4 regions of the Paenibacillus sp. MMO-177 genome follow, and region 4 is predicted to be linked to each of the others. Evidence: riboswitches for the same ligand, from Rfam matches in the RefSeq annotation. Region 4 holds a riboswitch; each other region holds the start of a gene.
What was found. A riboswitch is a leader RNA that binds a small molecule or an ion and turns the genes downstream of it on or off. The one in region 4 is predicted to bind cyclic di-AMP.
Positions count from the first base shown of each region.

Region 1: another riboswitch for cyclic di-AMP. It lies ahead of WFK81_RS02100 (TrkH family potassium uptake protein); the one in region 4 lies ahead of WFK81_RS04785 (KamA family radical SAM protein).
Region 2: another riboswitch for cyclic di-AMP. It lies ahead of WFK81_RS23820 (APC family permease); the one in region 4 lies ahead of WFK81_RS04785 (KamA family radical SAM protein).
Region 3: another riboswitch for cyclic di-AMP. It lies ahead of WFK81_RS16790 (hypothetical protein); the one in region 4 lies ahead of WFK81_RS04785 (KamA family radical SAM protein).

Region 1 covers NZ_JBBCUR010000001.1:491,743-499,633, reverse strand. Annotated here, with positions in the region: gene cysW (sulfate ABC transporter permease subunit CysW) at 1-249, shown strand, start outside; gene WFK81_RS02125 (YezD family protein) at 306-524, shown strand; gene WFK81_RS02120 (YqzM family protein) at 584-730, opposite strand; gene uvrC (excinuclease ABC subunit UvrC) at 1,161-3,041, shown strand; gene WFK81_RS02110 (hypothetical protein) at 3,114-3,521, opposite strand; gene WFK81_RS02105 (CPBP family intramembrane glutamic endopeptidase) at 3,835-5,427, opposite strand; cyclic di-AMP (ydaO/yuaA leader) riboswitch at 5,678-5,839, shown strand; gene WFK81_RS02100 (TrkH family potassium uptake protein) at 5,911-7,251, shown strand; gene WFK81_RS02095 (potassium channel family protein) at 7,269-7,891, shown strand, end outside.
Region 2 covers NZ_JBBCUR010000009.1:32,759-40,649, reverse strand. Annotated here, with positions in the region: gene bglX (beta-glucosidase BglX) at 1-617, shown strand, start outside; cyclic di-AMP (ydaO/yuaA leader) riboswitch at 912-1,099, shown strand; gene WFK81_RS23820 (APC family permease) at 1,255-3,081, shown strand; gene WFK81_RS23815 (Lrp/AsnC family transcriptional regulator) at 3,126-3,584, opposite strand; gene WFK81_RS23810 (amidohydrolase family protein) at 3,887-5,272, shown strand; gene WFK81_RS23805 (ABC transporter permease) at 5,295-6,467, shown strand; gene WFK81_RS23800 (ABC transporter permease) at 6,464-7,402, shown strand; gene WFK81_RS23795 (ABC transporter ATP-binding protein) at 7,415-7,891, shown strand, end outside.
Region 3 covers NZ_JBBCUR010000004.1:277,793-285,683, forward strand. Annotated here, with positions in the region: gene rlmN (23S rRNA (adenine(2503)-C(2))-methyltransferase RlmN) at 1-70, opposite strand, end outside; cyclic di-AMP (ydaO/yuaA leader) riboswitch at 962-1,157, shown strand; cyclic di-AMP (ydaO/yuaA leader) riboswitch at 1,275-1,459, shown strand; gene WFK81_RS16790 (hypothetical protein) at 1,579-1,983, shown strand; gene kdpF (K(+)-transporting ATPase subunit F) at 2,145-2,222, shown strand; gene kdpA (potassium-transporting ATPase subunit KdpA) at 2,256-3,935, shown strand; gene kdpB (potassium-transporting ATPase subunit KdpB) at 3,981-5,990, shown strand; gene kdpC (potassium-transporting ATPase subunit KdpC) at 6,015-6,617, shown strand; gene WFK81_RS16810 (histidine kinase) at 6,693-7,891, shown strand, end outside.
Region 4 covers NZ_JBBCUR010000001.1:1,076,713-1,084,603, forward strand. Annotated here, with positions in the region: gene WFK81_RS04770 (CapA family protein) at 1-159, shown strand, start outside; gene WFK81_RS04775 (C40 family peptidase) at 449-958, opposite strand; gene WFK81_RS04780 (alpha/beta hydrolase) at 1,259-2,365, opposite strand; gene WFK81_RS04785 (KamA family radical SAM protein) at 2,433-3,443, opposite strand; cyclic di-AMP (ydaO/yuaA leader) riboswitch at 3,626-3,764, opposite strand; gene WFK81_RS04790 (hypothetical protein) at 3,974-4,324, opposite strand; gene thiD (bifunctional hydroxymethylpyrimidine kinase/phosphomethylpyrimidine kinase) at 4,391-5,218, opposite strand; gene thiO (glycine oxidase ThiO) at 5,242-6,348, opposite strand; gene WFK81_RS04805 (thiazole synthase) at 6,383-7,162, opposite strand; gene thiS (sulfur carrier protein ThiS) at 7,170-7,367, opposite strand; gene thiE (thiamine phosphate synthase) at 7,372-7,891, opposite strand, start outside.

The DNA of each region.
Region 1 (7,891 bases), 580 kb from region 4:
CTGTATGGCGTTATTCTCTGTAACGCCCGCGCGATGGGGGAGTTTGGCGCAGTATCCGTCGTATCCGGCCATATCCGAGGAGAGACGAATACATTGCCTCTTCATATTGAAATCCTGTATAACGAATACCAGTTCTCGGCTTCCTTCGCCGTAGCTTCCTTGCTCGTTATGCTGGCTGTTCTGACGCTGCTGGTGAAAGCTTTGTTCGAATGGAAAACGAATCAGAATGCACGTGAAAAAGCGGAGTAACAAATTTTTTTTGAACCTAATGCCGAGTAAATCGGTTGATAATGGAGGGGTTAATAATGGCGAAACCGTTGGAAGTAGATCAATTGTGGTTGGACCGTATTCTTGAGCAAGTTAATGGGCTGCAGTATGGTTCTGTCAATATTACCGTACATGATGGACGCATAGTTCAAATCGACCGTACCGAACGCACACGTTACGATCAGCCATCCCATAAGCAGGCGCAGCCGGAGCAAAAGGCTGCTAACGGTGATAACCTTCGCGCCGTTGCTCAATAATAGCAAAGTGAAAAAAGCTCCGTACCGGATATCCGGTACGGAGCTTTTCTTGTTTGTGGTTACGAGATGATGAATTTAATGATGACGGCTGCAGCGAAAAAGACGGTCATAAAGCCGAGCATTCCGCCAAAGCCTGTCATAACGTCCATCAAGTCGTGGCGCGGTTCTTCGTTCACATGCTCGCGCGGATCACGTACATTTTCCATTAGTGGATTACGCCTCCCTTGAAGACCATTCAAGCTTATAATAGTATACCCAACTTTACGAATAATTGTAAAGCTATTCATTGACAATTATAAGGCGAAACATGCGTTCGATATGCTAAAATAAAGGAATAGAAAAATAGCAATAAGCCGATGTTTTCGAAGTAAGAATTACCCCAACCTGGCCGAGGCTGGACCGTTTGTATGGTGATTCTTAGCTTATGCTTACGAAGTAAGAATCACCACAACCTGGCCAAGGCTGGACCATTTGTATGGTGATTCTGAGCTTATGCTTACGAAGTAAGAATTACCCCAATTGCCAAGGTCCGGCCATTTGTATGGTAATTCTTAGCTTATGCTTACGAAGTAAGAATCACCACAACCTGGCCAAGGTTCGGCCATTTGTATGGTAATTCTTTTCAGGAGGGACAATATGGATCAGCAACAACAGAATAAAGCCGTCAGCAGGGCAGAAGCCGAAGAGCTAATCCGCAACAAATTAGCGCTGCTTCCAGATCAGCCCGGCTGTTACTTAATGAAGAACGGGGAAGGCACCATTATATATGTAGGCAAAGCGAAGGTGCTGAAAAACCGTGTCCGTTCTTACTTTAACGGAAGCCATAATGGGAAAACGCAGCGGCTCGTATCGGAAATCCGCGACTTTGACTATATTATTACCTCGAGCAATATGGAAGCACTCATTCTCGAATGCAATCTGATCAAGCAATATCATCCTAGATACAACGTTCTTCTAAAGGACGACAAAACGTTTCCATATATTAAGATTACGAACGAAAAGCATCCTCGTCTTGAGGTTACGCGCCGTGTCGTTAAGGACAAAGGCAAATATTTCGGACCGTATCCGAATGCCTTCGCGGCCCAGCAGACCAAGAAGCTGCTGGACCGGCTTTATCCGCTGCGCAAATGCGGGACGCTGCCCGATAAAGTATGCTTGTACTATCATATCGGCCAGTGTATCGCTCCTTGCGAGTATGAAGTGGAGCAGGGCCAGTACGACGCGATGATTCAGGAAATTACCAAGTTTCTGAATGGCGGTCATGACGCCGTTAAAGCCGAAATTCAGCGTAAAATGGAAGCGGCGGCCGAGGAGCTGAATTTCGAGCGTGCCAAGGAATATCGCGATCAGATCATCAGCATTGACGCTGTTATCGAGAAGCAGAAGATTACGATGAATGATGCCCTCGACCGCGACATCTTTGGTTACGCGGTAGAGAAGGGCTGGATGTGCGTACAGATTCTTTACATGCGTCAGGGGAAAATGATTGAACGGCGCGGCACAACCTTCCCTTATTATGGGGACGAATACGATGACTTTATGACGTTTGTTACTCAATATTACAGCGATAATCCGGCATTGCCGAAGCAGATTTTGCTGCCGCTCCCTGCCGAAGAGGCAGAAGAAAGCGTGGAATCGTCCACGGCCGCGGATGAATTTGCAGCAATGCTGCATAACTGGCTGAAGGTGAAGGTGCTGATGCCGCAGCGTGGACGGAAGAGCGAAGCCGTATCTATGGCTATTGATAATGCCAAGATTGCGCTAGCCGATAAATTCCGTCTGATCGAGCGGGATGAGGAGAGAAGCGTCCGCGCTTCGGAGGGACTCGCCGAATGGCTTGGACTGCCGGAGGTCCGGCGTATCGAGGCGTTTGATAACTCGAATATACAAGGTACAAATCCGGTATCTGCGATGGTTGTCTTTACGGATGGCAAGCCGGACAGGAAGGAATACCGCAAGTACAAGGTGAAGACCGTAGTTGGCGCGGATGATTATGAGACGATGCGAGAGGTTGTGCGGCGCCGTTACGAAAGAATGCTGAAGGAACAGCAGACTCCTCCGGACCTCATCGTAGTCGACGGTGGCAAGGGACAAATCTCCGCAGCTCTTGATATCCTGCAAAATGAACTGGGGCTGTATATTCCGGTATGCGGACTTGTCAAAGATGCGAAGCATAAGACGGCCCAATTGATGACCGGCGATCCGCCGGAAGTCGTGCCGCTGCCGCGCGACAGCCAGGAATTTTATCTGCTGCAGCGGATTCAGGATGAAGTCCACCGGTTTGCGATCTCCTTCCACCGCGAACAACGCGGCAAATCGATGATCGCCTCCCAGCTGGATGCGATTCCGGGAATCGGAGAGAAACGCCGCAAGCTGCTGCTCAAGCATTTTGGCTCCATCAAGAAGATCAGAGAAGCTTCCATCGAAGACTTCAAGCCTTTATCGATTGGCGAGAAGCTGGCTGCGCTAATTTTAGCGGCTTTGAATGAAGAAGAAAAGGAAAAGGAAAAGGAATGAGATAACCTCATACCTAACAAAAGGAATGTAGGATGCCCTCTTGAGGACTCGCTACATTCCTTTTGTTTTATATTACTTACCTTTGCCTTTGCTTTTATCTTTACCCTTGTCTTTACCCTCGTCCTTGCCCTTTTTGCCCGATTTGTTGCCTGCTCCCGCTTCGGTTGTTGCACCGGCGCCGTGTCCGCCGTCGCCGCCGGGACCACGTCCGGCGAGCTGTTTGCCGCCGCCAGGATTTTGATTGCCAGCCGTGCGGTTGTTGCCGCCAGGGCCTTGTTTGCCGCCGCCAGGATTTTGGTTGCCAGCCGTACGGTTACCGCTGCCCGGACCTTGGTTTCCGTCGCCAGGATTTTGGTTGCCAGCCGTATGGTTACCGCCGCCAGGGCCTTGCTTGCCGCCTTTTCCAATGCTTTTGTTAGCTGCATCGGTGTGTTGTTTTTGCTTCTTGTCATTATCGTTATTCTTGTGTTTGTGTGGCAAATCTATCACTCCTCTTATACGTAGTACTAGATTATATGAAGAATGATAGATTTGCTCCTGTACGAGAGTGGATATAAAAGCGAAATGGTCCCTTGCCTATGGATGCCGTAAGCAAAGCCAGCATTTCCTTTCCGCGTTATGCGTGGAAGACATGCGATCATGTTTTGTTGGTTTAATAAATTATATTAATGTCCACAGGATTCCTCTTGGACAAAATGACCGTTTCTATCAAATGGGCTGTTTGGAGTGCCGTTAATACAAAAAGAGGAATGTATCTCAGGGGATACATTCCTCTTTTGAATGGAGAGTTCGTTCAGGCCCTTATAGGGCGCCGGTTATGCCAGGTTTTGATAATCCACGCAACGATAACGGGCAGAACGGCGTAGATAAGGGCGGCGGTAATATTGACGCCTCCTCCAACGCTCACCAGCTCGAAGCCCATAATCAGGCTGTCCAGAATAGCGTGGGTGAACACGGCTGTAATAAATCCATAACGGAGGAAAATAAGACAGAATACCGTTCCGAGAATAACAAGCTCCACGATCCGCGTATAGAACGGGAAGATCGGGTAGCCGACATGTCCAAGCGCCCACATAATCGTTGGAATAAGCGTGGCGATAAACGTATTTTTGAACCATTTCTTGAACAGGGCAATGCCAAACAACCGGAATATCGCTTCTTCGGAGATCGCCGCGCACCAGGCCATCATCGGCATAAGCCACAGCATATCCGTATTGTACGGCGATTGCGTGGCATCGCTGGTTGCCCAGGAGCCGGCAAGAAACTTCATGGCGACCATTATAATCGCTTGAGCGCCAAGGATAATAGCTGCAAAAAGATAGGAAAGGCCAACGCTTCGCCATACATGCTCGCCATAGCCGCGTTCGCGGAAGCCGGGCCATAACGGGCGTTTTTGCGAGCGCCACATCCCGTCACCGGCGACAAGGGCGAAATAAACGGCGAGTCCAACCGGAATCAGCAGCACGACCGTAATGATAACCGTAGCTTTAATCTCGGCATCCGACCGGCTCTGCTCGCCAAAGGTTGCCAATATGCCATCGAGAACGTTCAGATTGTTATATATGTAGAATACGATAAACACCAGGCTGATAAATATCCCGCGCTTAAAGGTCGTATGTCTCCTGTACAGAATCGCGTAAATAAGCGATAAGACAAGGGAGATAAAGCACATGTACACCAGACTGACAACAGACAGCGCGCTGCCCGTCTTCTTCTGGCCTTCCACATAGGCCACGTAGTCTGCCGGAGTTTGGAAGGCTGGCTTGTATCTGGTAATTACCGCTTTATCATTAACAAGGCCGACGCCTATAACAAGCTCAAGCGAAGCGTCGCCAAGCGTATAACCGGTTGGATGAAGGACAGCGTCCCCTTCGTCATTCAAGTACAAACCGTCCAATTCTTCCGGCCGGAATCCTTTTGTCCCGGCAAAAGCTTTCGCGGATGTTTGAACCAGCTCGGCATTGCCTGCGGATTTCGCTCCAAGCCAATGCCAGCCTATAATACTGCCGTTTGTCATGTGGATATAAACATAAGCCTTCGTGCCGTCCTCCAGATCGAGATTGACCTGGAACGTATCGGTCGGGAACTTGGCATCATATTTGTCTTCGAACTCGCGCAGCAGATCTTCCTTGGAGAAATAACCGTTTGCCAAACTGTCTGTCTGGTAAATCGTATGAGCAGATACGGCGCTTTTGCCGAATTGCTCCTTAACGAATCGTTCTGCCGTTGACTCGGCTTTGCTTTTGGCGATGACTTCAGGCGTTGAGCTTGAGAATAGCTGGTCCCCGGCTGCGGGGCCGAACTGGGTAAAGATGAAAATAATTGCGCCTGCAACAGCAGCCCACAGGAACCTTTTCCAATCATGAGGTGCGATGGAAGGGATCATACAAAACCTCCATTTCGAATTCGGACGATGCTTTGTTACAGTAACAATACCATTATTAACCTGAATTATCCAATGAACACGAAAGTAGAGGATGCGAACGGAAAGCGGTGAAATAAGGACTTGCAGCCAGCAAGCGACCATTTGCTTTGTAGCATTGCCTGTTTTTGAACGAATTCCGCTTAATTATGGCTTAGGCTCATTTTGATCGTATCCGTCATTTAGGCGTATAATCGTAAACGTCATATTAATCGAATCGTATCAGCCGAATTTCGTTATTGAAAACGGGGGAACCAAACCGCTGTCCGGAGCAATCCGCCAGCATGGGGTGAATTTCGAGCATTCCGCTTGAATAGGGCTGCCTTTCCAGGCCCGAATCCGTCAGCTAACCTCGTAGGCTGTGTGGAACAGGACTCATTTGCATGGGAGTTCCCGTGCTTTTTTTTATGCCTAAATATGGATGGGTCCCTAATAAAGGAGAGAATTATGCCTAAATATTTCAATATTTTGAGATGGTCGCCTCCAAGGATACTTGTATTTGGCTTTGCCATGATTATCGTTTTTGGAGCCTTGCTGCTGTCAATGCCCTTCGCCTCCAGCGACGGTTCGCGCCTGCCCTTTATAGACGCGCTGTTTACAGCAACCTCGGCGACCTGCGTAACCGGCCTTGTTGTTGTCGATACGGGTACATACTTCTCTACCTTTGGCAAAATCATCATTCTCTCATTAATTCAAATCGGCGGATTAGGCTTTATGACGATGGGTACGCTCATTGCCCTTGTGCTTCGCAAGAGGATTTCGCTTAAGGAAAGGCTGATTCTGCAGGAAGCGATGAATCAGTCGAGTATGGAGGGGATCGTCCGATTAATCCGCAGGGTTATCTTTTACTCTTTGACGATTGAGCTTGTTGGCGCGGTGTTATTCGCTGTTCGATTTGCTTTTGATATGCCGTTTGGACGCGCGGTATGGTACGGGCTCTTTCATGCGATATCCTTCTTCAACAATGCCGGCTTTGATATCTTCGGCAATTTCCGCAGCTTAACGATGTATGTAGGCGATCCGCTTGTTAATATCGTGTCGATGCTGCTTATTATTTTTGGCGGATTAGGCTTTGTGGTCATGGCGGATTTATTGGAGTTCCGGAAAAACAAACGGCTCTCGCTGCACAGCAAGGTTGTACTATCGGCAACCGGCATTCTCATTGCCGTTGGCGCAATCGTTATTTTTATTTTCGAGTTTTCGAACAGTAAGACGCTGGGATCCCTCAATTGGGGCGAGAAAATACTGGCTTCCTTCTTCCAGTCCGTTACGCCAAGAACCGCCGGGGCCAATACGCTCGATTATACCCAGCTTCGGCAGGCGACCGTATTTTTTACCGTTATTCTGATGTTTATCGGCGCTTCTCCCGGCTCTACAGGCGGGGGGATCAAAACAACGACGTTTACGACGATGGTCGGGGCGGTTATCGCCATGATCCGCGGACGGGACGATATCGTTCTTTTCCATTACAGGCTTGGGAAGGATCGGATCTTCAAGGCGCTGACGATTACGATGCTGTCGCTTACGCTGGTCATATTTGTGACAATGCTGCTGTCCACAACGGAAGACCAGCAGTTTCTGCGAATTTTATTCGAGACGACGTCGGCGTTTGGCACCGTTGGCCTCACGACGGGTATTACGCCTGAGCTGACGTTTTTCGGAAAAATCGTCATTGCATTAACGATGTTCGCCGGCAGGCTGGGTCCGCTCACGCTTGCTTATGCGCTAGGACCAAAAACAGAGAAAGAGCTTTACCGGTATCCGGAAGGCAAAATTACGATTGGATAGGGGAATAGGGAGCAAGGATGAAAAACAATCAGTTTGTGATCGTAGGCTTAGGACGGTTTGGATCCAGTCTTGGAAGAGAGCTCATTAAGCTGGGTTATGAGGTGCTGGGAATCGACCGGGATGAGGAAGCCGTCCAGGAGATGAGCAATGTGCTGACCTACACGGTGTCGGCGGATTGCACGGACGAAGAAACGCTGCGATCACTTGGCGTTCGCAATTTCGACTGCGGAGTTGTGGCGATAGGCGATGACATTCAGGCCAGCATACTGACGACTATATTATTGAAGGATTTGGGCGTGAAGCGGGTTGTGGCAAAAGCAATGAGCGAGCTGCATGGACGCGTGCTGGAGAAAATCGGCGTCGATCGCGTTATTTACCCGGAACGGGATATGGGCATCCGGGTTGCCCATCAGCTTGTCTCCCCGAATTTGCTGGATTATATCGAGCTGTCGAAGGAGTACACCATTGCCGAGCTTTCGGTGCCGAAATGCCTGAACGGCAAATCGCTTCAAGATATGAATTTGCGTGCCCGGTTCGGATGCAGCATCGTAGCCATTAACAAGCCTTCCGGTATTATTATTGCTCCTACGGCGGCTGATGTTGTGACGGAAAAGGACGTTATGGTCGTGATCGGAACAAA
Region 2 (7,891 bases), on a different contig from region 4:
AAGCGGACGCGCTCCTCGAGGTTTGGTTCCCGGGTACGGAAGGCGGCAATGCGATCGCGGATGTCCTGTTTGGCGACGTGAATCCTTCCGGGCGTCTGACGATGTCATTCCCATATTCCGTCGGACAAATACCGGTGTATTACAACAACTACAATACCGGACGTCCGCTTACGCCTCAGAATGCGAACGAGCGTTACGTCTCGAAATATTTGGACATGCCGAATGCGCCGCTTCTGCCGTTTGGCTACGGCCTGAGCTACACAAGCTTCTCGTATAGCGAAGCCAGCTTGTCGGCGGACGTTCTGAACGCCGAAGATACGCTTCATGTAACGGTTGACGTGACCAACACGGGAGCCGCTGCCGGCGAAGAGGTTGTCCAGCTGTACGTACGCGATCTTGCCGGCGAGGTTGTCCGTCCGCTGAAGGAGCTGAAGGGCTTCCGCAAGCTGTCTCTCCAGCCCGGCGAGACGCAGACCGTTGCGTTTGCGATTACCGAGGAACAGCTTCGTTATTACCATGCGGATCTACAGCTGAAGAGCGATGCGGGCGAGTTCCACGTCTTTGTGGGTCCCAACAGCCGCGATGCCGAGGCGAAATCGTTCCGTCTTGTGAAATAAAACCAAAAAAAGCGCGGGCCAGCCATAGGCAGGTTCGCGCTTTTTCTGCTGACAACTCCTTTATACGAGCATGCCTATCAGATAATAGCCAAACTCCACTGCTATATCAGGGATTATCTGCCGATTGCACGGTAAAAGAAAGCATGGCGGTTTATTTCGGACATTCCGAGAGCGAACCCATCATGTATCCGCATTCATGAATAAAAAACAAGCGAATCTGCTCCTTTTCGCGTTTTTATCGCGGTTTACAGAAAAGGGGGAAGAGGACTATGATCAAATCTGCAAAACTTCATATGTTCGTATTCGCTGAGTTTCCGTTAGAAACGGAGAGCAGGGGAACCAATTGCGATAGGCAGGAAAGTGCATGCTTGTCGCCGGGGTGAATCGGCATGCCGGCCGCAATGTTGCGGAAGCAGGCTGTAGGGCGACTCTAGACGCCCGAATCCGTCAGCTAACCTTGTAAGCGTTGATAGAGAGGGTGAACTTCGGTTATTTTTACGGGCCGCGGGAGGATGCTCTGCGGTCTTTTTTCTGTGCGTAGAAAAAAGCAAAGGTGGTTACATTAGCACTGATAAGTGTTTGAGTAGCCAAGTATCCAGGTATTAGATGTTTAACTTCAACGTTGGCGGTGACCTGTGTGTTTACTCTTATCAAAAGATTACTGATCGGGCGTCCCCTCAAGTCCACGGAATTAGGGGAACAGAAGCTCATTAAAACGAAGGCGCTTGCGATCCTGTCCTCGGATGCCTTATCATCCGTTGCTTACGGGCCAGAGCAGATTTTGCTCGTCTTGATGACCGTTAGCGCAGCGGCGTTTTGGTATTCGATTCCGATTGGTGTCGGGGTGCTGGTCTTATTAACGGCACTTATCCTGTCTTACCGGCAAATCATATTTGCCTACCCGCATGGCGGGGGAGCTTATGTCGTATCGAAGGAAAATCTCGGTGTATTCCCGGGCCTCATATCCGGCGGCGCCCTGCTGGTCGATTATATATTGACCGTAGCGGTAAGCGTCTCGGCGGGTACGGACGCGATCACATCGGCTTTTCCAAGCCTTCATGAGCATTCCGTACTGATCTCTATTGTGTTTGTCCTTTTTATTACGATCTTAAACCTGCGGGGCGTGACGGAATCGGCGTCTATCCTTGCTTATCCCGTTTACCTATTTGTGCTTGCGATTGTTATCATGGTCATTGTAGGCTTGTACAAAATCGCCACAGGCGACGTATCGCCTGCGCTTCACACCTCGTTAGGAACGCCGGTTGCGGGCATCAGTCTGTTCTTGCTGCTCCGTGCGTTTGCATCCGGCAGCTCGGCTTTGACCGGGGTTGAAGCTATTTCGAACGCGATTCCGAACTTCAAGGACCCTGCGCCGAACAATGCGGCCAAGACGTTATTAGCGATGGGCGGTCTGCTCTCGATCCTGTTCTCTGGCATCGTGTTCCTGGCGTATTACTACGGTATAGCGCCGAAAGAAGAAGTGACGGTTGTGTCGCAGATCGCCGAAGGGATATTCGGACGCCATACGATGTATTATTTTATCCAGGGTACTACGGCTCTTATCTTGATCCTGGCAGCCAACACCGGCTATTCGGCCTTCCCGCTGCTGGCCGTTAACCTGGCAAAGGATAAGTTTATTCCGAGAATGTTTACGGCACGCGGCGACCGTCTCGGTTACTCAAACGGCATCATCAGCCTAGGTGTTCTGTCCATCATCCTGATCGTTGCGTTTCAGGGCAAGACTGAGCATCTGATTCCGTTGTACGCGGTTGGCGTATTTATACCGTTTACGCTGTCGCAGACGGGGATGTTGGTCAAATGGTTCCGCCAAAGGCCGAAGGGCTGGGTTGGCAAGTTCATCATTAACTCGATTGGGGCCCTGATCAGCTTTATCGTCTCGATGATGTTTTTCCTGACGAAGTTCGCGCAGGTATGGTCGATTCTGATTTTCCTGCCGCTTATTATTTTCGTGTTCCACCGGATCAAGAAGCATTATGAGGCGGTGGGCGAGCAGCTTCGGCTTGCGACTTGCGAGCCTGTGATGCCGATTGAGGGCAACGTGATGATTTTGCCGGTATCGGGGATCACGCATGTCGTCGAACATTCGATTCTATATGCCAAGTCGCTGAAGCCGGAACAGATCATTGCCGTGTATGTTCCTTTTGAGAAAGAAGATGAAGCCGTCTTTGAGGAGAAGTGGAAGAAGTTTCAGCCGGATGTCCGGCTTGTAACCTTGCATTCGCCTTACCGCTCGATTACGAATCCGCTCTTCAAGTTTATCGATACCGTGCAGCGCAAGGCGAGCGAGAACAATTACCAGGTAACCGTCATTATTCCGCAGTTTATTCCGAAGAAGGGCTGGCACAACATTTTGCATAACCAAACGAGCTTGATGCTCCGTACCCAGCTTCTTTACCGAAAGGATGTTATCATCACCACCGTGCCTTACCATTTGAAAAAATAGCGAGAAGCCTCGGTCCCGTCGGGACTGGGGCTTTTTTTTGCCTGCTACAGCTCAAGCCCCGTGCCTTGCTTGAAGCGTTTGATAACCATATGAGTGTTGACGTTTACGATCCCTTCAAGCACATAGATTTTTTTGAACAAAAAGTGCTCCAGCGCCTCCTCGTCCTTCAGCAGCGCATGCATATGCAGCGAGCTTGGTCCCGTCATTTGATAGATGCTGATTACTTCCGGTTCCTCCGATAACAGCGCCCCGGCTTGCTCTACGAATCGAGGCTCAACCTCAACTTCGAAAAAAGCGGAGATGGATTTGCCGAGCTTGGTTGTGTTTAACCGTACGGTGAAGTTCTCGATAATCCCGTTGTTCACCATCGCATCCACGCGCTTCTGGATCGCGACTCTAGATAAATTGAGAAGCTCGCCGATCTTGGCGTACGACATCCGTCCGTTATCGTGCAGCAGGCGGATAATTTCCTGATCTGTGTCATCCAAGTGCAGTAAATGCATGGGGCCACTCCTCTTCGATAAAATTTCACGTTAAGCTACTTTGTGCGAGATAAATGTTAGGTATTGGTTTCGAATTTGTTTATTTTTATGTCAGTTAATATAACATTAGTAACCAAATTGGTCTATAGAAAATGACAAAACGGTCCAAAAAAGCCCTTTTTTAGTTACGATATGGTTGACGCTCTGCCGGGCCGCTCTTATACTGATGTCATAAAACATTACATAAGAAACCAAAAGCATACGAAATGGTTGCGAAAACTTCAAATTGCGGGTTAATCAACTTACATGAGGGTGTGATCGGTGTGAAAAAGCAGCTGATTCGTAACGGGACCGTCATCACGATGAATGAGGAGATGCGGGTGATCCCTAATGGTTATGTTCTCATGGAGGGGGATCTTATTTCGGAGGTTGGGGAGTGGCCGTCGGACGGCTCCAAGGATGAGCTTCTCCGGCAGGCGGATATCTTGATGGATGCGCAGGGGAAGGCGGTCATTCCAGGATTGGTGAACGGACACACCCATTTGTTTCAGACCTTTATTAGGGGCGTGTCCGATGATTTGCCGCTGGCGCAATGGCTTCGGCAAATCATATGGCCGGCTTCCCTTGCCATGGAGGAAGAGGACTTCTATCTGGCGGCCATGATCGGCTGCATTGAGAATTTGAAGTCCGGCGCGACCTATATTATGGACCACCACTATGTTCATACCCACCCCGGCAATGATGACGGTGTTCTAAAGGCCATGCAGGAGTCGGGCATCCGCGGTCATATGGCCAGGGGAGGCGTTGACCTCAGCTACGAGCCAAGGCTCAGCGAAACGATTGAGCAAATATTCGGCAATACGGATGTCCTGCTTGATCGCTGGCAAGGAGCGGCCGAAGGCCGGATCTCCATTGCGCTTGGCCCGCTTAATTTATACGGCTGCTCGGAGAGCTTCCTGAGGCAGGCGGCTGATTACAGCCAGCGGAACAATCTGATTACGCACCTTCACGTCGCGGAAACGAAGGATCAGATTGACAACACGATGGAACGTTTCGGGCTTCGGAATCTGGAGCTGGTTGAAGCGGTGGGCCTGCTCGGCAAGCATACGCAGGTCGTCCACGGCGTCTGGCTGGATGATAAGGAGCTGGATCTGCTGAAGAAAAATGATGCGACCGTTATCCATTGCCCGGTTTCCAATATGTATCTGGCTTCCGGCGTAGCGCGCGTGCCCGAGATGCTGGAGCGAGGCATTAATGTGGCCTTGGGAACGGACGGTCCCGGCAGCAATAACTGCCAGGATAATCTCGAAGTGCTGAAGTTCACGGCCTGCCTGCATAAGGTTGATCAGCTGGATTCAACGCTGCTGCCGCCCATGCAGGTGCTGAAGATGGGGACAATCAACGGGGCCAAGGCCGTTGGGAGAGAGCGGGAGCTCGGCAGTCTGGAGCCGGGGAAAAAAGCGGATGTCGTGATCATTGATCTGCAGAAGGCGCATATCGCGCCCATTCACCGGGTCAGCTCGGCCATTGTATATAATGCAAACGGCAATGACGTGGATTCGGTCTTCGTGAACGGTCAGCTTGTCGTTCATCGCGGCAAATGCACGCTGGTGGATGAAGAAGAGATTATCCGCAGGGCGCAGGCAAGGGTCGATGTGCTGCGGCAGAGGCTAGCCACGGCTTATCCGGTATTCAGCGTAGTGGAATAAAGAAGGCGGAGGAGCGGTCTTCATGAGTGAAGCAAGGAGTGTTAATGAAAAGGCGGAGCGATGGGTGAAAGCCGTGGTCGAGGTTCTGTTTTACGCCGGAGCAGTGCTTGTCGCTCTGCTCGCCGGGGGTCTGGTCATGGCGGCAGCGGGCGTATCGCCGCTGGAGGCGTACCGTCTTATCTGGGACGGCGCAGCCGGCGACGCGAACAGCGTGAAGGAAACGCTGGTCAAGGCGACTCCGCTCTTGTTCGCCGGTCTATGCTACACGTTTGCTTACCGGAGCGGCTTGTTCAACATCGGCGCCGAAGGCCAGATCTATATCGGAGCGATGACTGGCACGATGGCCGCGCTGTATATCCCGGGTCTTCCGGGCTTTGCGCATCTGCCTCTCTGCATTGCAGCCGGTGCGGCTGGAGGCGCGGTCTGGGCGGGTATTGCCGGAACGCTCAAAATATTCAAAGGCGCCAGCGAGATTATCAACACCATCATGCTCAATTATATGGGGATCTATTTGGTCAGCTACATGGTGACCGGTCCGATGAAGGATCCGGCCGGTACGCTGCCGCAGTCCGCGAGGCTCCCGGAATCGGCGCTGCTTGCGAGGCTGCTCGACTCCAGGCTGCATTACGGCTTTGTGCTGGCGGTTGCGCTGGCGGTCATTCTGTACGTTGTCTTGAACCGGACGGTCTGGGGCTATGAGATTCGGTCGGTCGGCTTCAATAAGCAGGCAACGAGGGTTATGGGCATTCCGGTCAGCCGCAATATGCTGCTCGTCATGATGGTCAGCGGTGCGATTGCCGGAATCGGGGGTTACGTGGAAATAGCCGGCGTGCAGAACCGTCTCTTCCAGAACTTTTCGCCCGGCTACGGCTATGACGGCATCGCTGTCGCGCTGGTCGGCGGGGCGCATCCGCTTGGCAATATTGGCTCGGCCATTCTGTTTGGCGGATTGCGGAGTGGTGCCAATGCCATGCAGCGGATGACGGGGACCTCGACCTCGCTTGTATACGTTATTCAAGCCACGATTATCGTGCTGGTTGTGTGCAACCGGTATTGGTTCGGCGGCTGGAAGCGGCGGCTCATCGCTTCGCTTGCAGCCCGATTCGGCGGGGACAGCCGCCCGGAAGAGTTGAAAGCTGTGCAAACGGCGCCGGAGACGGCTCTCAGCCTGAACAAAGGGGAGGGATCGAGATGAGCGAGGAAGTAATTGTCAGCTACTTGGCTTCCGCCGTTCGGTTGTCGGTTCCGCTGCTGCTCGCCGCGCTTGGCATTCTGTTCATGTCGAGGAGCGGGATTCTGAACATCGGGATGGAGGGGATGGTTCTGGCAGGCGCATTGTCCGGTGTCGTCGGCGCGCATTATTTCGGCAGTGCGGCTGCAGGCGTAGGGTTTGCCATTGTCGTCACCGGGCTGCTCGGTCTGATGTTTGGTTTTCTCGTCATTACGACGGGAGCCGATCAAGTTGTGATCGGGACGGCGCTTAATCTGTTCGGGTTAGGCATAACAACGGTGTTTGGCCGGAGTCTACTCGGCATGGGGCAGGAAGCGGTGCGGGTAAACGGTATTTCAAGCCTGCGGATTCCGCTGCTGAGCGACATTCCGTATATCGGGGAAGCATTGTTTGATCAGAATGTGCTTGCCTATGCCTCTTACTTGCTGGTGCCGGCTGCGGCGTTTGTTTTCTACCGGACCAATTGGGGGCTCCAGGTTAGAGCGGTAGGGGAGAATCCGCTGGCCGCTGACTCGCTTGGCGTACGCGTTCACCGCATCCGATATATCTGCTGCCTTATTGGCGGGATGCTGGCCGGCATAGCTGGCTGCTCGTTATCGCTTGGCATCCTGAATCAATTTACGGAAAACATGGTGGCAGGCCGTGGTTTTATAGCCTTGTCGGCAGTCATCTTCGGCAAATGGACGCCGCTTGGCACGATGGGTGCTTCTCTCTTGTTTGGCGGGGCGGATGCTCTGCAGTTAAGGTTCCAGTCGTTTGGAATCAAGATTCCGTATCAGTTCATGCTAATGTTTCCTTATTTGCTCACGATGGTGACGCTCGCTTGGTTCTCGGGCAAGAGCAAGCAGCCTGCCGCGACGTCCGCTTCTTATAACAGTCTCGCAGACCGGAACGGTTAGGAGGGAAGGATTATGGAGCCGATTTTGGAAATACGCGGTTTAGTAAAGCGCTTTGGTTCCTTTTTGGCAAATGACCGGTTGAATCTGGCCATTCGGCAGGGCGAGATTCATGCTCTTCTCGGCGAGAACGGTGCCGGGAAAAGCACGCTTATGAACATGCTCTCGGGCATGCTGGAGCCCGACGATGGCGAGATTCTGTACAAGGGCAAGCCTGTCCGGTTTGCATCGCCCCGTGAGGCGGGCAGCGCGGGTATTGGGATGGTGCATCAGCATTTTATGCTCATTCCGGCGTTGACGGTCGCGGAAAACGTACTGCTTGGATTGAAGCAGGATCGCAGCCCGTTCTTTCGCTTTAAGAAGGCTTGCGCGGAGATTCGGGAGCTATCGGACCGCTTTGGTCTGGATGTTCGGCCGGAAGCGAGAGTAAGCGAGCTCTCGGTCGGTCAGCAGCAGCGCGTGGAAATCGTCAAGACGCTGTTCCGGGGCGCC
Region 3 (7,891 bases), on a different contig from region 4:
TATGCCCGCGCTCGCCCAGCCATGCCGTTAATTGATCTAATGTAAATCCATATATGGATGGTGTACTCATCGTTTTTCCTCTTTTCGTGAAACGCGGCCAAAACCGCATACTGTTCCTATTGTCCCAAAATTAGCTGATGAAAACAAGGGGCCAAGGTGAAACGATTCGCCGCCTTTGGCAGGAGGCGCGTTTCGCTTCGGAGTATTCTAATGAAAAGTCCAATCGTTCCAGTATACGCTCATTCCGCCCTCTTATTTCACTCCTCGCACTTAACACGCACTTATCGCTCCTGCTTCCTACCCCACGTCCAACCGCTGTAAGACGGTTTTTCCGTCTTATTTAGCTCTTTCTAACCCGCGGCCCGCCCTCCAGCCGCTGTAAGACGGTTTTTCCGTCTTATTTGGCTCTTTCTAGCACGCGGCGCCGCCCTCCAGCCGTTGTAAGACGGTTTTTCCGTCTTATTTGGCTCTTTCTAACCCGCGGCCCGCCCTCCAGCCGTTGTAAGACGGTTTTTCCGTCTTATTTGGCTCTTTCTAACCCGCGGCCCGCCCTCCAGCCGCTGTAAGACGGTTTTTCCGTCTTATTTAGCTCTTTCTAACCCGCGGCCCGCCCTCCAGCCGCTGTAAGACGGTTTTTCCGTCTTATTTGGCTCTTTCTAACCCGCGGCCCGCCCTCCAGCCGCTGTAAGACGGTTTTTCCGTCTTATTTGGCTCTTTTCAGCCCACGGCTTCGTGCCCGGCACGCAATGGCGACCTCGGACAAACCAATTTGGGCTTGGCATATACCTAAATTTCACATCGAATTGCAGTATTCGCGAGATATAGAGTCCAAGAAGGAGCATGATGGAGTCCCTTCCAAATGTAAACGCTCTAACCAAACTCCTTGTCAGAATTAGACAATATGCCGCCTCCATCGTTCATTTACATCTTCGGCCGTCAGGCGTAATATACGATTCAGCAAAAGTATCAATTGCTGAGTTTCCGTTAAGGGAAACGGGGGAACCAATCGATAAGCAGCATCGCAACGGTGTGAGAGCCGGGGCGGCTTGCTTATCCGGGGTGAATCCGGGAAAAGGCTGCGCGCGGCCTGAACCGGTAGGGCGACTCTCACCGTCCGAATCCGTCAGCTAACCTCGTAAGCGATGAAAATGCGACTGCCCATTAGGCAGGGCATTTTCCAAGTAGAGAGGATGATGTGATCTTGTGACCTTTTCAAGGCCGCGGGGAACTTTCCTCTGCGGCTTTTTCTCATGCCGATTATTAATCAAAATCAACTGTCTTTATCGCTTAATCCCCTTCGCGGGGAACGGGGGAACCAATCGGACAGCCGGCTGTTCAACACAGCTAGCTTGTCCTCGGGGTGAATCGCCGACTCAGTACCATCTGAGCTCGTCGGCGTAGGGCGACTCTTACGCCCGAATCCGTCAGCTAACTTCGTCAGCGTACCAAGAGAGGCAACGATGATCGTGAATTTAGGCGCGGTTTATTTTCTGCTGCGCTTATAAGCCGCGTGAAGAGTCCCTCTTCCGCGGCTTTTTGTTGTCGTTGATTCCTCCAATCAGAAGAGGAGCCTAAACCATGGACGATTATATACTCGTCTCCGCCCCCAACGCGCAGGGCGAGGACTTTATTAAACAGCTGCAGCGACGGCATATCCCTTTTGCAGCCATTGTGAACAACAAGACCGAATACGATAGGATGCTGGGGCTGGGAGTAAGCATCGTAATCGTTGTCAACACGATTGATGAAGCAACCTGGCGGGTACCGGAGCTGCCGGTCGGCCGGATCTTTTTATTCGAGAGAAGCCTGAATCTGTGCTGCCGTTATATTCAGATTTGCCGCAGCTGGACTTCTAAGTCGATCTGCGTCATTACCGAAAGTACGAATCCCCGGTTGATTTACAAGGGGATGGGCGCGAATTACGTGGTGCACTCCGGGCAGACGGAAACGTCTTTTCTCATCACAAACGACCTCACCAGTTAGGAATTATCCCAAATGGAGCCTAAACAGGCCATGCGGTCATTCTTTTAGGAGGAATACTCGATGCAGGATATTTATATGGCGCTGCTTCTGGCAGCGATATTTGTACTTTTCGCCGGCTTTATGCATTGGTGCGACCGGGCTATTCAAGAGGAGGAAAAGCGATGATCGTAGCGTTAACGCTGGCTTTGTTTCTCTTTCTTTACTTAATTTATGCCCTGATTAATCCGGAGAAATTCTAAAACCTTATCGATCGCTGGGAGGCCGCAATGGCAATGGATATTTTACAGCTCATTATCGTGATTGGCGTGCTCGTACTGCTCGTCAAACCGCTCGGAACCTACGTATACCATGTGTACTCGGATCAACCGAATCGGACTGACCGCTTATTCGGCGGCATCGAACGGTTCATTTATAAAGTAATCGGGCTGAAATCGCGCGAGAGCATGACCTGGAAAAAATACGCGCTGAGCTTTCTGCTCACGAATATCGTGCTAGTCGCGATTAGTTATTTTATTCTGCGCTTGCAGGGCGGCCTTCCGGGCAACCCCAACCGCATTGGCGCTATGGAAGAAACGCTGTCGTTCAATACCGTTATCAGCTTTATTACGAATACGAACCTGCAGCATTACAGCGGCGAGACCGGGCTGTCCTATTTCTCGCAGATGGCCGTCATTATGATGATGATGTTCACTTCGGCGGCTACCGGCTTCTCGGTTGCGATTGCTTTTATCCGCGGCTTGACGAGCAGGGGCAGCACAATCGGCAACTTCTTCACCGACTTCGTGAAATCCCATACGCGGATTTTCCTGCCGCTCGCAACGCTTATTACGCTGGTGCTTGTGGCGCTTCACGTGCCGCAGACGCTGCAGCCTAACGTAACGGCAACAACGCTGGAAGGAGCAACGCAAACCATCGCTATCGGGCCGGTTGCTTCCCTTGAATCGATTAAGCATTTGGGCACGAACGGCGGCGGCTTTATGGGTGCCAATTCGGCGCATCCGTTCGAGAATCCAAGCCCGCTGACGAACGTCATCGAGATTTTGTCCATGTGGGCGCTGCCTGCCAGCCTTCCCTATGTATACGGCCGTTTCGCGGGCAACCGCAAGCAGGGCTGGGTTGTGTTTGGCGCCATGATGTCGCTGTTCCTGGTATTCCTTGCGACGGTTTACACGGCTGAGCTGCATGGCAATCCGGAACTGAACAACCTTGGCGCAGATGCCTCGCAAGGCAGCATGGAAGGCAAGGAAGTCCGGTTCGGCATTGCCCAGTCCGCCCTCTTCACGGCGGTTACGACCGCTGCGACAACCGGTTCGGTTAATAACATGCACGATACGCTGACGCCAATCGGCGGTCTTGTCCCGTTGGCGGAGATGATGCTGAACGTCGTGTTCGGCGGCAAAGGCGTTGGCCTCGTCAATATGCTGATGTATGCGATTCTTGCCGTCTTTATCGCGGGACTAATGGTCGGTCGGACACCGGAGTTACTCGGGCGGAAAATCGAGCCCAAGGAAATGAAGCTGATCGCGATTGCGATTCTCGTTCATCCGTTTATCATTTTGGCGCCAACCGCCATTGCTTTCCTGACGGACCTTGGCCGGGGCGCCATTACGAATCCTGGCTTCCACGGCATCTCGCAAGTGCTCTATGAATACACCTCTTCGGCGGCGAATAACGGCTCGGGCTTCGAAGGTCTTGCCGACAATACGCCGTTCTGGAACATCACAACCGGCCTTGTCATGCTGCTTGGACGGTATGTTTCGATGATTGCCATGCTGGCCGTAGCCGGATCCCTGGTCCGCAAAAAGCCCGTACCCGAAACGATCGGAACATTCCGGACGGACAACGTACTGTTTGGCGGGATCCTAGTAGGCACCGTCGTTATTGTCGGCGCGCTTACGTTCCTGCCTGCCGTCGTACTTGGACCTATCGCAGAGTATTTAACGATTCGCTAACGGATAAGGATGAGGTGAATAACCGTGACCACACAACGTAAATCCATGCTGACCTCGGCGATTATAAGTCGCGCGGCGAAGGACAGCTTTCTGAAATTAAACCCGCTGACCATGATGAGAAATCCCGTCATGTTTGTCGTGGAGGTCGGCACGCTTGTCGTCCTGCTGATGACGATCTTCCCCGGCTACTTCGGAACGGAGGGCCGGACCGGATTCAATCTGACCGTCTTTCTGATTCTGCTGTTTACCGTCTTGTTCGCCAATTTTGCGGAAGCGCTGGCCGAAGGACGCGGCAAAGCCCAAGCCGATTCGCTCAAGAAGAGCAAGAAGGATATTACGGCAAACAAAGTGACTGGCTCCACAACGAAGCAGGTGTCGTCAACCGAGCTCCGCAAAGGAGATATCGTCGTCGTCTCCGAAGGAGAGATGATTCCCGGCGACGGCGAAATTATCGAAGGCCTTGCTTCCGTCGACGAATCGGCAATCACCGGCGAGTCGGCACCGGTAATCAAGGAAGCCGGCGGCGACTTCAGCTCGGTAACGGGCGGCACCCGCGTTGTCAGCGACCGGATCAAAGTCCGGATTATGAGCGATCCCGGCGAATCGTTTATCGACCGCATGATCTCTCTGGTTGAAGGCGCGAAACGCCAAAAGACGCCTAACGAGCTGGCGCTGAACACGCTGCTTACCAGTCTGACGCTGATCTTCCTGATTGTTGTCGTTACCCTTGCTCCAATCGCCAAATACGTCGGCGTAGAGCTTGATATTCCGGTGCTTATCGCCCTGCTGGTCTGTCTCATTCCGACTACCATCGGCGGTCTGTTATCGGCAATCGGGATCGCCGGCATGGACCGCGTCACGCAGTTCAACGTGCTCGCCATGTCCGGCAAAGCGGTAGAAGCGGCCGGCGACATTAATACGATGATTCTGGATAAGACCGGTACCATCACGTACGGCAACCGGATGGCCAGCGACTTCCTGCCGGTCAAAGGCGTAAGCGTTCAGGAGCTTGGCGAGTGGGCGGCGCTCAGCTCGGCTAAGGACGAGACGCCGGAGGGACGTTCCGTATTGGAGCTGATGAAGGCCAAACAGCTGAGCTATCAGGCCCAGCTTTCCGAGAATGCGCAGGTCATTGCGTTTACGGCCGAGACCCGGATGAGCGGCCTGGACCTTCCGGACGGACGAAAAGTACGCAAAGGCGCCGTTGACGCCGTGAAGAAATGGGTAGCTTCCCAAGGCGGCACCGTCCCTTCCGACCTGGATGCCACCGGCGAAGGGGTTGCCGTGCTTGGCGGTACGCCGCTCGCCGTTGCGGTTGATAACCGCGTCTACGGGATCATTTATTTGAAGGATACCGTGAAGCCGGGCATGCAGGAGAGGTTCGAGCAGCTTCGCCGCATGGGGATCAAGACCATTATGTGTACCGGCGACAATCCGCTGACTGCCGCAACGATTGCCCGCGAAGCCGGGGTTGACGACTTTGTGGCGGAGAGTAGGCCCGAGGATAAAATCGCGCTGATCCGCCGCGAACAGGCAGCCGGCAGCCTTGTCGCGATGACGGGTGACGGGACGAACGACGCTCCGGCGCTTGCCCAGGCTGACGTTGGTCTTGCCATGAACAGCGGTACGGTTGCCGCGAAGGAAGCGGCCAATATGATCGACCTGGATTCCGACCCTTCCAAAATTATCGAGGTCGTTGCGATCGGCAAGCAGCTCCTGATGACGCGCGGCGCGCTGACAACCTTTAGCATCGCGAACGATATCGCCAAATATTTCGCCATTATTCCGGCCATGTTTATGATCGCGATCCCTCAGATGGACGCCCTGAACATTATGAAGCTGGGCTCGCCCTCTTCGGCCATTCTGTCCGCGCTTATCTTTAACGCGATCATCATTCCTCTGCTCATTCCGCTCGCTATGCGCGGGGTGCAGTACAAACCGATGAGCGCGTCAAAGCTGTTAAGCAAAAACCTGCTGATCTACGGACTTGGCGGCGTCCTGGCCCCGTTTGTCGGCATTAAGCTGATCGACCTGCTTGTTCATGTATGGATCTAACCGATCTGAAAGGATGAGATAATCATGACGAACTCCACATCTTCATCGGGATCAAACGGCTCTCTTTTTATGATTGCCCTAAGAGCCGGTATCGCGTTTATTCTGCTATGCGGCATCATTTACCCGCTCGTGTCGACGGGCCTTGCCCAGCTGCTATTCCCGCATCAGGCGAACGGCAGCATGATCAAGGATTCGAGCGGCCGGATCATCGGCTCTTCCCTGATCGGTCAAAGCTTTACCGATCCCGCTTACTTCCAGGGAAGGGTATCGAGCATCGACTATAAAGCGGAGGCATCCGGCTCCAACAACTATGCGCCTTCGAATCCCGACATGCTTCAGCGGACCAAAGATTCGATCGCCGCCTGGCAGGCAGCCAATCCCGATGTGCCGGTCAATAAGCTGCCGATTGCGCTGATCACGAACTCCGGCTCGGGTCTCGACCCTGATATTACGCCTGCATCGGCCGAGGTCCAAATCCCCCGCATCAGCAAGCTGACCGGTCTATCCCCGGATACTCTGAGAGAGCTCGTGAAAAAACATACGGCCGGACGGGATCTTGGCGTATTTGGCGACCCCCGCGTTAATGTGCTGGAGCTGAATATTGAATTAAGCCAGCTTCGCAAATGAGAAAAAGCCCCGCCTGCCAGCAAGTGGCGTAGGTGGGGCTTTCGCGGGTCTTACGGAAAGGAGGAACGACGGGAAATGAACGACAGCTATCGCCGCAAAACGCCCGAAGAGCTGCTGAAAGCCATAACGAAGCTGCACCACGGAAGGCTCAAAATTTATATCGGGGCGGTCAGCGGGGCTGGCAAAACGTATCATATGCTGCGCGAAGGCCAGCAGCTGCGGAAGCAGGGAATCGATGTGGTCACCTGCGCCGTCTCCACCAGACAAAGACCGGAGACGATGGAGCAGCTTGCCGAGCTGGAACGCATTCCGAGCATTCATTGGCAAAAAGACGGGATCGAGCGAAAGGATCTTGATCTGGCGGCTATTAAAGCGCGCAATCCCGAGGTTGTGCTGGTGGACGGACTTGCTCACCGAAACCGGCCGGACAGTCCCCTTCCCACCCGCCTGGAAGATATTCGTCACTTGCTGGAATGCGGCATCAGCGTGATTACAACGCTTAACGTGTATGAGCTGAACGGCGTATCGGACCTGGCCTTTCAGCTCACCGGCATTGAAGCCGAGCATACCGTTCCCGACGAGATTCTGGAGCTGGCCGACGAGGTCCGATTGATCGACGTATCGCCGGAAACGATACTGACCCGTTTGAATGAAGGACATTTGCGCAACGCAAGCTCCCCCCATCTGCTGCTTAGAGGCAATCTCGGCAAGCTGCGGGAGCTGGCGCTGCGGCTGATGGCCGAGGATGTCAACGATTCGCTTGAGGATCACCGGAGACAGCAGGGCTTGGTAGGTCCGTCCGGCGCCGCCGAACGGATTCTGGTTGCCGCGCAATACCATTGGAACGGGTCGATCCATATCCGGCGGGGCCAGCAGGTCGCCAGGAGGCTGAACGGAGAGCTGCTGGTCGTCTCCTTCGTCAAGGCTGAGAAAGCGATGACGAAGGAAGCCGCCGCATTCAAACGGTCCATTATCAAGCTCACCCAGAAGATTGGGGCAGACTTCGAAGAGCTTGCCGTTCCCCATCTCCACCGGCGGCATCTATCCGAGCAGATGGCCAGATACGCGATGGATCACGGCGTGACCCGCATCGTGCTTGGCCATTCGAAGCTTACGCCGCTGCAGGAGCTGCTTCACGGCTCGGTCGTGAACGGCATTTTGCGTTATGCGCGCCATATCGACGTCTTTTTCGTAGCGGACCGTACCGAAGCGGAAGGCGAGCGCATCCTGCCAGCCAAGCATCGGACCACTCCGGAACCCGTCTACAAAAGACT
Region 4 (7,891 bases):
ACGGGAGGCCGAAGCTCCTTCAAGGTCGTCCCCCTCACCGCCCATTATAAAAAGCTTGACCCTTCCAGCGCCGAAGCCGTCCGCGTAAAAAAGATGATCCAGCATGTCCGCCATCATATCGTAAAGGATCCCGACTCCGTCAACGCAGAAATCATTTAACGCGCCAAAAAAAAGGCCGTACGGATCACTCCGTACGGCCTTCCCCTGTTCTTTTAAGCAATTAAATATATTGCCTTTTAGCTGTAGTTAACCTCCAACGGAGAATTCGAATGTTCCTTGTGAAGCGTAGATTATGCTTCCGATGTAGCTTTCTTTCAGAAAGCTTTTAGCCCGCCTTTGCTCGGGGATTCCCCCAACTTTAACTTGTTCAAGGAACCCCCGAGCAACAGCGGTCGAAAGGAATATTCGAATGCGCAGTGTAAGCGTTAACTCACCTAATCAGTCAAACCTAGTTAATCACACGACGTCCCACGATGAAACGATCTTTATAATACTTCGAGTTAACATCCGAAATAATAACGTCTGCCGAAGGGCTTGCGTTATGAATCATTTTGCCGTTGCCGATGTAGATGCCGACATGGCCTACGTCTTTATGGTTTTTCGAGCCGCTGTTCCAGAAGAACAAGAGGTCGCCTTTTTTGAAGTTGCCGTAGCCTACTTTAGTGCCCACTTTTGCTTGAGCATCATCATCGCGGTTAACCAGGGTAACGCCAACGTTAGCCAATTTATATACAAGCGCCGTGTAGCCGGAGCAGTCTGTCGCGTAAGGGGCTTTTTTCTCTTGACGGTCTTGCCAGTGCACGTAGTTGACTTTACCTTTTAGATTCATTGCGGTTTGAACAACCTTGTTTCTTTTTGCATCCGCAGACATCGCCGCATCCGCAGTTGTATGCAACAGAGCTGTTACCGGCAAAGCGATAGCTACCAACAGCATAGCAATTTTAGTCATGAATTTCATTTATTACTCACTCCCTAACTTGTTGATAGGGCTATTATAAATAGGCTCGGAACCCCAATAACACCCGCAAAAATTGGCACCGAGCGGAAAATGAAAGCGTTAAAAACGCTGTAATCTAGACGTTTCTTGGGTCCTTAACACTTTCTGAGAATCGCGTGAGCCTTTAATGAGTATTTTCTTGCTTGTTGCTTGCTGTCAACTATGCTATAATCCTGATTTTTCAAATTCCCGCGCAAGATTAACGTTAAAAAGCCCGCTCTTCCATCAAGGAAGAACGGGCTTTAAAAACGATCTCTTCAATTATAGGGCTTTCAAAGCGTTTGCGATTTCGATACATAAATCCTCTGCCTGCGGCACAAAGCCCAGACGGTCGATAAAAGCATGCGTGCAGCCTTTATACCGGATCGTCTTTACCGGAACGCCGGCAGCCGCAAGCTGCCTGCTGTATACCTCCGACTGAATGCGCAGCCCGTCAAATTCCGCTCCGACGCATAACGTGCGCGGCAGTCCCGTGCTGTCTGCCAGAAGCGGACTGACATAAGGATTACGCACGTCATCTTCGCTTGAAAGATAAAGCTCCCATGCTTTTCTGCCTTCCGGATCAGCTTCGGTTGGCCGTCCAATCCCCAGCATCGAATCAATCATGGCTCTTTGTTCGTCCGCCATCTCGAATTGGGACAGCTCCCACTGATAACCGTTCACCCCGTTAAGGAAGGTGACGCACGGATAAATCAGCACTTGCTGGGCAACCATACGCGTACCCAAATCCCGGTCCTTCGTTGCTACCGCTGCCGACAGGTTGCCGCCCGCACTGTCGCCGCCTACGGCAATCCGGTTCCGGTCGATGCCGTATTCCTCGGCATGCTCGTAAATATATTGAACGGCATTAAAGCAATCGTTAAACCCGTTAGGGAATTTATGCTCGGGAGCGAGCGAATAGTCAATATTAAAGACAACGGCATCGGCCAGCTCGGCGATCAACCGGCAAGGGTTCTCAACCGCAAACACGGTACCGCCGATCCAGCCGCCGCCGTGGATATAAATAAGACAAGGTTTGCCCGGCTTGCGCATCGATTTGCGCGGGTAATACCGCCATAGGCCAACTTCATTGCCGCCAAGCTGGATTCGTTCATAACTCGTGTAAATCTCCGCCGTATTCAAATTACGGTTCGGAAATCCCATGGAATCGCGAATAAGCTGAAGCTGTTCCTCCGGCGACGGCGCCTCGGCCGGTGCTGCCTTTTGTTCCCCGATCCATTTTCTAATAAGCTGCAGCTCATAAGGATCCAGATAACCGGCTCTTGTCTCCTCCGGATTAACCTTCACAACAACCTGCGTGCCGTTCAAGTTTACTTCTTCCTGCTGAGCCTGCAGGGCGTTCACAATTTCCTGGCTGTATACTCTCATTGACGGAAGCCTCCCGGGATGTGAAATACGATCCCTTCTTACTTCTCCTTTTGCTTACGAACATCCTTTATTTATTCTTGGCAGGCTGACCGGACGGCAGATAGACCATATGATCGTCATGCTCCGACAGATCCTCCAGCCACGATGCTTCAGGAGGACAATCCAACATGATAAAACGGCCTTTCCCCTCTTCTTGGTAGTGATGATATTTCACGTAGGCCTTGCCGCCTTCTATATCCAACAATTCAACCTTGCCATAATCATGGGCCATCAAAAGCCTGATCCGCTTTCCAAGCTCCGCGGTTAGTTCTTTTGCTTGCTGAACGATGGAGAACTGCGTTTGCAGGGATAGACTATACTCGGGATAAGAAGGATTAGGGCGGTTAATGATAAAGGAATAGGGCGAAACCCCAGCCTGGGACAGCTGATCAATCAGCTTGCCTAACAGAAGAGGGTCATTATTAACGCCCTTGACAATAGGGGTTTGATTGAGAACGACAACTCCCGCCTGGTGAAGGGCATTAAAAGCTTTCTTTGCTTCGGCCGTTAGTTCTCTCGGATGGTTAATCGTAGTCATCAAATAGATCCGCTTCTGAGGACTTGAGAACCGACTTAACATCTCTAATAGTTCATGATCCTCATAAATCCGCATTGGATTATGAACCGGCATTCTGGAATCCAGCCTAATCGTGCCGATATGCTCGATATCCCGCAGCTGCTCGATAATTCTAGTCAGCTTGGCGATACCCAACGTCAGACTATCTCCCGTCAGCACAACCTTATGGATCTCATTATGTTCTGCGATGTAAGCAATTCCTTCTGCTGCCTGGGACACTGGGAGAAGAACCATCGATTGATAAATGTGCTTACATCCGGCAGCTTCCCAAGTGAACTCCTGGATCCCGTGAGGGGCTTCCCCCGCCGCCGCAATCAGATGCTTGCGGATCGGATCCTTCGGATCATCCCAGTCAATCAGGTTTAAGTAATAATCATTGACGCGAAAATGCTTCTTAAGCCGTTCTCTTTCCGCCTCCGACAGACCTGCCGATCTACCGTTATCGGCCATTGGTTGTACCATTTCGCATCCCTCCAAAAGGTTATTAAAAGCATCACCTATGCCGGGAAGTCCATCCCACCTCCACGAAAAATGAAAAAAAAGACCCCAGCAGCACAGAGCATGAACATGGTCTGTGTGCATTGTGGGCCTTTAAAACAGAAAAAGACCCAGCAAGGGTCTATCGTTTGCAATGTTATTCGCAAAAGACCCATCTCAAAGCTGACGAGGTTAGCTGACGGACTCGGGATAGATGGTTCCCTACAGCCAAAAACCGGCTGATTCGCCCCAAAAGATTGGTTTCCCCGCTTCTCGGCATTGCCGAGAACTAAGCTTATTATAATTATCGCACAATTCTTAATATTGTCAACATTTCATCAGCAAAAAATCCCCGCCCAATTTTCCGACAAGGTTGGACGGGGATCCACAATAGAAAGGTCTCCACAATAGAATTTACCTGTTTTCGAAACACTGGAAACTTAAATTCTATTTGGCGATAAATCCTACATTTAAACGCGGTCGCTCATCATCGAAATGCTTCGATAGAGGATTTCTCACTTCTTATCCACTTGAAGAAGAAATAAGTGCTTAACCGAAAATGTATCCTTGATGGTATCTTCGGATATAACATTCAGCTTGATCAAACCGGCGATTTTGGAGGTATCGGGCTTCGAAAGCAGCCGCCATACGTCGGGATCGGGAAGAGCAGCATACAGCTTGCTCTCATCAAATTCCTTGCGCTCCTGGGAAACAATCTTCACCTTGTAGCTGCCTACCTCCAGTTCGGAGAGGTCCAGCTCGGCGCAATGCTGTATAATTTCACCGCGCAGCTCGGATAATTCCTGCTCGATTTCCTTCTGCTTTTGCTTGAGCTGATAATACCGCTTGACTTTGTTATCCTCCAACTTATTCACGCTCCTCTTAATCATATGTATGACCGGGAGCGCGGAATTAGACTGGATCTTGTCCCGCTAACTGATGACTAGTCCTCTCTTGCGGTATGCCCAATGATTCGTTGGGCCATGTCCGCCGCCGATGATAATGCCGTCTTCAATGGCGGCTTGAATATAGGCCTTTGCCTGGCGCACGGCTTCCTCGATATCAAGCCCTTGAGCCAGACCGGCGGTTAGCGCAGCCGAATAGGTGCAGCCGGTGCCATGCGTGCGCTCGGTGACGATCCGTTTGCCGGAAAGCTCGCTATAGCCGCTGCCGTCGAAGAGCAAATCGACCGCTTCGGCTCCGGCCTCATGCCCGCCTTTGATCAGGACATAACGGGCGCCGAGGCTGGACAGCTTTTTCGCCGCTTCAAGCTTGTCGGCCTTGCCCCGGATGGCCATCCCGGTCAGATGCTCCGCCTCCGGGATGTTCGGCGTAATAATCATCGTGAGCGGCAGCAGCTTGCGGGTTAAAGCCCGAACGGCTTCTACCTGCAGGAGCGAAGCGCCGCCTTTTGCAATCATAACCGGGTCTACAACAACCTTCGTCCAGCCAAAGAAAGCAATTGCCTCGGCCACTTCCTCAATAATCTCCGCACTGAACAGCATCCCGGTCTTTAAAGCGTCAACGCCGATATCGCTGCCGACGGAGTGAATCTGCGCCTTTACCGCTTCCTTTGCGAGCGGAAAGACGCCCTGCACGCCAAGCGTATTTTGCGCGGTAATCGCCGTCAGGGCGGACATCCCGTAGACGCCAAGCTCCTGGAACGTTTTCAAATCCGCCTGAATGCCGGCTCCGCCGCCGCTGTCCGAGCCGGCAATCGTCAAAGCCCGCGCGACATTACCGTTTATGTATTCCGCCATCTCTATGTCACCCCGTTTATCGTTTAGTAGGAAAACCGTTCCGGCGCAAACGCCGGCAGCCTGCTGCCGGTATCGATATAATCGGCGACAACCTGTGCCGTTACCGGGCTAAGAAGAATGCCGTTGCGGTAATGGCCCGCCGCCATAATGACGCGGCCGCCCGATTCCCGCAGCGGTCCGAGCAAAGGGAAACCGTCCTGCGTGGATGGGCGGAGGCCTGCCCAGCGGTGAAACGGCTCCTGCCCGGCGAGAAACGGAAACGCCTGCTTGTTCCATTTGCGCAGCCGCTCGATTCCCCGTTCCGTAACGGTTGTATCAAAGCCCGCCACATCCTCGGAAGCTCCGCATACGAGCGTACCGTTTTCTTTTGCAACCAAATAGCCCTGATTGCAGAACACCATATGCCGCACCGGCTTCACTTCCGCTTCATAGGCGCAGATCTGACCGCGGATTGGGTATACCGGAATCCGGATGCCCAATACATCCTCAAGCTCCTGTGCCCAGGCGCCGGAGCAGACGACCAGCCGGTCGCCGGTAAAGCTCCAGCCCTCCTGCGCAGTAATGATCAGCTCATCGCGCCATTCTTCAACGGTTACTTTGCCGAGCTGCTCGAAGATCCGAACGCCGGTCTGGCGGCAAGCCTGCTCAAGTGCCAACACATAGTCCGGTGCATAAACATGGCTTTCCTCCGGCGTGTATAGCGCGGCCTTCACCTCGCGGGACAGCATCGGCTCCTGACGGAACAATGCATCCCCTTCCAGCACAATGCCGCTGGAGCCATGCTCGTTTTGCCAGAGGCGTCGTCCCTCCAGCGCCAGACGGTCCGCTTCATGATAGGCAATATAAAGACTGCCCGAATCCGTATATTCGAACGTCCGCCCGGACACCTGCCGGACTTCATCTCGCCAGGACGGATACAGCCGAAGGCTTTCCCGGCACAAGCGGAAGAAATCATCAGGCCCTTCCACATTTTCCGAGTAGGGGGCGAGCATCCCGGCCGCGGCCCCGGAGGCCTGCCCGCCGCAGCGGCCAATCTCCAGGACAATAGCCTGATGTCCTCGCTTTTGGAGCTCGAAGGCGCAGGAGAGACCAACTACGCCTCCGCCCATAATGACAATCGTTTCTCCCATGGTTAGACCAGCTTTCTATCAAGTTATCGGCCCGTTATTTCACAATAAACTGCTCGTGACCGCTGCTTGCCGATGCGTAACGCTTCTTCGATATCCGTCCGGACAAATAAGACAGACGACCCGCTTCAATTGCCAGCCTCATCGCCCGCGCCATGCCGACCGGATCCTTTGCTTTGGCAACCGGCGTATTCATCAGCACGCCCGACACGCCAAGCTCCATTGCCTGCGCCACGTCGCTGACCGAACCAAGGCCCGCATCCACGATAATCGGCACGTTCGCTTCCTCCACGATTAGGCCGATATTATACGGATTCAATATGCCAAGCCCGGTACCGATAGGCGCTGCACCCGGCATAACGGCAGCCGCTCCGGCTTCCTCCAGCCTTTTGCACAGGATCGGATCATCGGAGGTGTAAGGAAGGACCGTAAAGCCTTCCTTGACGAGAATTTCCGTTGCCTTCAGCGTCTCCAGCGGATCGGGCAGCAGCGTGCGCTCATTAGCGCTAATCTCGACCTTGATCCAATCGCTGAGCCCCGAAGCTCTTGCCAACCGGGCAATGCGGACCGCTTCTTCGGCCGTGCTTGCGCCGGACGTATTCGGCAGGAAACGGAAGCCCTCCCCTTCCACATGCTGCAGAATCGAATCATCCTCGGTTGAAGCGAGATTAATCCGGCGAATCGCAAAGGTCAGCACCTCCGCCCCCGACTCCCGGATCGCTTCCTTCTGCACGTAAGGGCTTGGGAATAATCCCGTCCCGATAAAAAACCGCGAGGTGAGCTCATGTCCCCCGATATGCCATACATCCTTTTTCATTCTACGCTCAGCCTCCCCCGACAAAATGAACCAGCTCTATCTTCATCCGCGGCCTTACTTGCGTATCCGGCCACTGTTCCTTCGCGACTATCTCGCCTTCCGCTTCCACGACGACCGGTCGCCTTTCCAAACCAAAATAGAGGATTACATCCTCGATCGTACGGGCTTCCAGCTCTTTAACCTCGCCATTTACGATGAGCTGCATGTGATTAACGCACTCCTTCCAGCTTGCGGAGGAAGGCTTGGCAGGTGCCCGCGACATCGGAGCTTCCGACAATCTCGCTTACCGCGCAAATTCTTGTTGCTCCCGCCGCAAGCACTTCATCCACGTTGCTAAGCTTAATTCCGCCAATCGCGACAAAAGGAATGCGGACCTGCTCCGCTACCTGCCGAACATAAGCCACCGTTACCGGATCAACGACGTCCACCTTTGTCTTTGTCGGGAATACCGGCCCAACGCCGATATAGTCGGCGCCTTGCTCTTCGGCAAGCAAAGCTTCCTCAATCGCATGCGTGGAAATGCCGATGATTTTATCTCCGACGCGTTGTCTTGCTTCCGTGAGCGAGACGTCGTTTTGCCCGAGATGGACACCGTCGGCGTCTACCTCCAGCGCAATGTCGATATAGTCGTTGACGATAAACGTCACGCCATATTTCCGAGTCAGCTCACGCAGCGCCTTCGCCTTGCGCAGCACCTCCGCGGGGCTGCCGTCCTTATCCCGCAGCTGA